Regions from separate parts of the Oceanimonas pelagia genome, predicted to be linked through region 1. Evidence: predicted binding sites of a transcription regulator. Region 1 holds the regulator's gene; the other holds the start of a gene.
What was found. Region 1 encodes MetJ, which represses methionine synthesis genes. Its sites were predicted from a motif close to AGANNTCTAGANNTCT; they were not measured.
Positions count from the first base shown of each region.

Region 2: a site for MetJ is predicted at 1,082-1,097, ahead of metN (methionine ABC transporter ATP-binding protein MetN). Genes of this name have one in related genera too.

Region 1 covers NZ_CP118224.1:3,556,260-3,558,457, reverse strand. The annotation lists gene metB (cystathionine gamma-synthase) at 1-750, opposite strand, end outside; gene metJ (met regulon transcriptional regulator MetJ) at 926-1,252, shown strand; gene cysQ (3'(2'),5'-bisphosphate nucleotidase CysQ) at 1,284-2,099, opposite strand; gene nudE (ADP compounds hydrolase NudE) at 2,102-2,198, opposite strand, start outside.
Region 2 covers NZ_CP118224.1:2,941,663-2,943,860, forward strand. The annotation lists gene PU634_RS14070 (ABC transporter permease subunit) at 1-714, opposite strand, end outside; gene metN (methionine ABC transporter ATP-binding protein MetN) at 1,193-2,198, shown strand, end outside.

The DNA.
Region 1 (2,198 bases):
CCCCAGGGTGCGCAGGCCGCGCAGGGTCAGGTAGTTGTCAAAGGCGGAACCGGTCAGCCCCAGGCAATTGGCCCACCAGCGCAGTTGCTCGGCCAGATCCGGATTCGCCGCCACCACGGCGCCGCCGAGGGCGTCGGAGTGGCCGTTGATGTATTTGGTGGTGGAATGCAGCACCAGATCGGCGCCCAGTTTCAGCGGCTGCTGCAACGCCGGCGACAAAAAGGTGTTGTCCACCACGCTGAGCGCGCCCACCTCCCGGGCGGCGGCGCACAGCGCCTGAATGTCCACCACCCGCAGCAGCGGGTTGGACGGGGTTTCGATCCACAGCATGCGCGGCTTGCGCGCCATCACCTCGGCCAGAGCATCGGCGTCGGTCTGATCCACATAGGCCAGTTCAAACAGGCCCTTGGCGGCCAGGGAGTTGAACAGCCGCTGGCTGCCGCCGTAGCAGTCGTGGGGCACCACCAGCAGATCGCCGGGTTGCAGCTGGGAAGTCACGATCAGGTTGATGGCGCCCAGGCCGCTGGCGGTGACCGCCGCGCCGGCGCCGCCTTCCAGGTGGGTCAGGGCGTCGAGCAGGGTCTGGCGGGTGGGATTGCCGGAGCGGGCATAGTCGAACTGGCGCTTCTGGTTAAAGTCGGCAAAGGAATAGGTGCTGCTGAGGTAAATGGGCGGCACCACGGCACCATGCTGAGTGTCACTCTCAAGGCCGGTACGAACGGCGTGGGTCTGAGTCTTGTAAGTCGGCATGTGCTTCTCCTTTGCGCGCGGCAGCCTGAAACAGAATTCTGAGGAAGTGCACAGTAACCCGAACAAAATAAGCCGTCAAGCCACCCAGACGTCCATAAGGCTTTGCCGTTGGATTGCCAACACAAAATGCAGGGGTTACAATTCGCCGGAACCAATTTCCGAACGCAGGTGGACGATGAAAACTGAATGGAACGGCGACTATATCAGCCCCTACGCCGAACACGGCAAGAAAAGCGAGCAGGTCAAAAAGATCACCGTCTCCATCCCGCTCAAGGTGCTCAAAGTGCTCACCGACGAGCGCACCCGGCGCCAGGTGAACAATCTGCGTCACGCCACCAACAGCGAGCTGCTGTGCGAGGCCTTTCTGCATGCCTACACCGGCCAGCCCCTGCCCCAGGACGACGACCTGCGCAAGGATGTGCCCGACCAGATCCCCGCCCGGGCCCGGGAAATCATGACCGAGCTGGGCATCGAAATCGAGGATTTCGAACAGGAAGACTGAACAAGGGCGGCCAAGGCCGCCCTTGTTGCATTCAGGATCTGCCGCGAAGAATGTCCCGCCAGGGCAGGTTTTCATCCCCCAGGGTGATGAAGTTGGGGTTGATCAGGCTGTCGCGCTCGTTGTAGCTGAGCCGCGCCAGCTCCAGGTCGAGAATGCGACCGCCCGCTTCTTCCACAATGCACTGGGTGGCACCGGTGTCCCACTCGCCGGTGGGGCCGATGCGCATGTACAGGTCCGCCGCTCCTTCCGCCACCAGGCACGACTTGAGCGAACTTGAGCCCAGAGGCAGCAGCCGGTAGTCCAGCTCGTCGGAAAGCCGCGAGCGCACCCAGTCCACGTTCTGCCGCCGGCTGATGGCAATGCACAGGCTGGTCACCGGCTGGCGCTGGTCATAATGACGGGCGTGAATGCGGGTAATCTCGCCACCGGCTTCCTTGAAGGCGCCCTGGCCACACACCGCGTAATACATGAGATCGTGCACCGGGCCGTACACCACCCCCAGCACCGGCTTGCCATGTTCAATCAGGGCAATCATGGTGGAGAAGTCGCCGCTGCCGGCAATAAATTCCTGGGTGCCGTCCAGCGGGTCCACCAGCCAGTAGCGGGGCCAGGTGCTGCGCTCCGCCAGCGGAATGTCGCCGCCTTCCTCGGAGAGTACCGGAATGTCGGCCAGGGCGCGCAGGGCCCGGTCGAGATAGGCGTGCGCCGCCAGATCGGCACTGGTCACCGGGCTGTCGTCGTCCTTGCTCTCGGCCTGATACTGACCACTGTGGTACATCGACAGGATCAGCCGGCCGGATTCTCGGGCTGCCGCCTTCACCCCCGGCAGCAGGGCACTGGTATCCATGCTTATTCCTCTTTATTAAGCCAGTCCTGCAACAAAAACAGACCACAAATGCTGCGGGCCTCGGAAAAATCGGGCCGGGCGAGCAGTTCGTCCAGCCGG
Region 2 (2,198 bases), 610 kb from region 1:
GCGCACATAATCCGCCGACAGGTTTTCCATCAGGCTGTTTTTCATGGTCATGGTCAGCACCGCGAAATCACCGATGGCATAGGCGATGAGCGGCAGCAGGGCATGGTGAAACAGGTTCAGGGTTTTGGGCCAGAAGCCGTCCAGGTAGTAGAAATCGTCGCCCACAAAGCCGCCCATGGGAAACCAGCCCAGCTGAAAGGCGAACACCGTCAGCAGAAAAATCCCCACCACATAGGCCGGCAGAGCATAGCCGGCGTAGATAAACATGGAACTGATGCTGTCGAACCGGCTGTTGTGCCTGAGCGCCTTGAGCACCCCCAGGGGGATGGATACCAGATAGCTGAGAATAAAGGTGCTGATACCGAAAAAGGCCGACACCGGCAGCCGCTCCTGGATCAGCTCCCACACCGGCAGGTAATAGCGGGTGGAGACCCCCAGGTCGAGCTGGACCAGCTTGCCCAGCCAGTCCAGATAGGCCTCGGCCACCGGCTTGTCGAGGCCGTAAAAGGCCTTGAGTTCGTCAATTTGCTCGGCCGACAGCACCTGCCCGCCCCGGCTGCTGTGGCTGAATTCGCTGCCCGCCAGCTGGCTTTCCATCAGCATGCGCTCCACCGGCCCCCCGGGCACAAAGCGGGTAATGGCGAACACCACCAGGGTAATGCCGAGAAAGGTGGGGATCAGCAGCAATAATCGACGCAGAAAATACTGGCCCATTGTATTCCTTGTGTTCGTTCCCTGAAAAAGGATTAGTGGCTGCCGGTTGATCGTACCCGGCAAAACGCATTAGCAAGCAGACTCGGCGTACCGTGAATCGACAGCAGGGCTACCTGCGCCGACACGCTTCAGGCCCATCCCTGGGGCGCTCGGCAAATGCCATCCCTGGCATTTGACGGTCGGCTCCGGCAATCCCTGCTGCCGCTTCACCTTGCAGGCCTTCCACAGTTCGACCAACAGCCGGGTCTTATCATGCCAGCTTACGGCTTATGCTGTTCTTTTTCATCCTATATCAAGGCATTGCAAAAGGGGCAAGACAGAGACCGTTTTTCATTCTCGCGGTATCGCGGGAAATACTCGTTGACTCGGACGTCCAGACGGCTTAGCATCCTCTGCCATCGGTCATGTAAGCATGACTTGTCCCTGTTCTTACGCTGTCTACGCAGTGGATAACCATACCGGAAGGGCCCATCCTCCGATGATCAAACTGACCAATATTACCAAACGCTACGGAGCGGGCGAAAATGCCGTTCACGCCGTGAAAAACGTCGATCTGGAGGTTGCCGCCGGCCAGATCATGGGCGTTATCGGCGAATCCGGTGCCGGCAAGAGCACCCTGATCCGTTGCGTCAACCTGCTCGAACGCCCCACCGAGGGCCGGGTATACGTGGACGGCCAGGATTTGACCGCCATGGGCGGCACCGAACTGTCCCGCGCCCGCCGCAATATCGGCATGATTTTTCAGCACTTCAACCTGCTGTCATCCCGCACCGTGTTCGACAACGTGGCCCTGCCCCTGGAACTGGCGGGCACCCCCAGAGCCGAGATCAAACAGCGGGTCAACGAGCTGCTGGAGCTGGTGGGCCTGTCCCACCGCGCCCATGCCTACCCCAATGCCCTGTCGGGTGGCCAGAAGCAACGGGTGGCCATCGCCCGCGCCCTGGCACCGGCGCCCAAGGTGCTGCTGTGTGACGAGGCCACCTCGGCGCTGGATCCGCAGACCACCCAGTCCATTCTGGCGCTGCTGAAAGAGCTCAACCAGCGTCTGGGCCTGACCATTTTGCTGATCACCCACGAAATGCAGGTGGTCAAATCCATCTGTGACCGGGTGGCCATTATCAACGACGGCGAGCTGGTGGAGCAGGGCGAGGTGGCCTGGTTCTTCGCCAATGCCAAAACCGAGCTGGCCCGCCGCTTTATCGCCTCCACCATTCATCTGGAAATTCCCGATGAATACCAGGCCCGTCTGTCCGCCAAGCCGGTAGCCGGAGCCCTGCCGCTGGTGCGGCTGGGCTTTACCGGCGAAACCGTGGATACGCCGCTGATCTCCATTCTCAGCCGGGAACTGAAGGTGGACGTCACCATTCTCAGCGCCGACATCGAATACGCCGGCGGCGTCAAATTCGGCTTTATGCTGGCGGAGCTGGATGGCCAACCTGAGCAGACTCAGGCCGCCATCGCTTATTTGGAAGAACACAAAATTC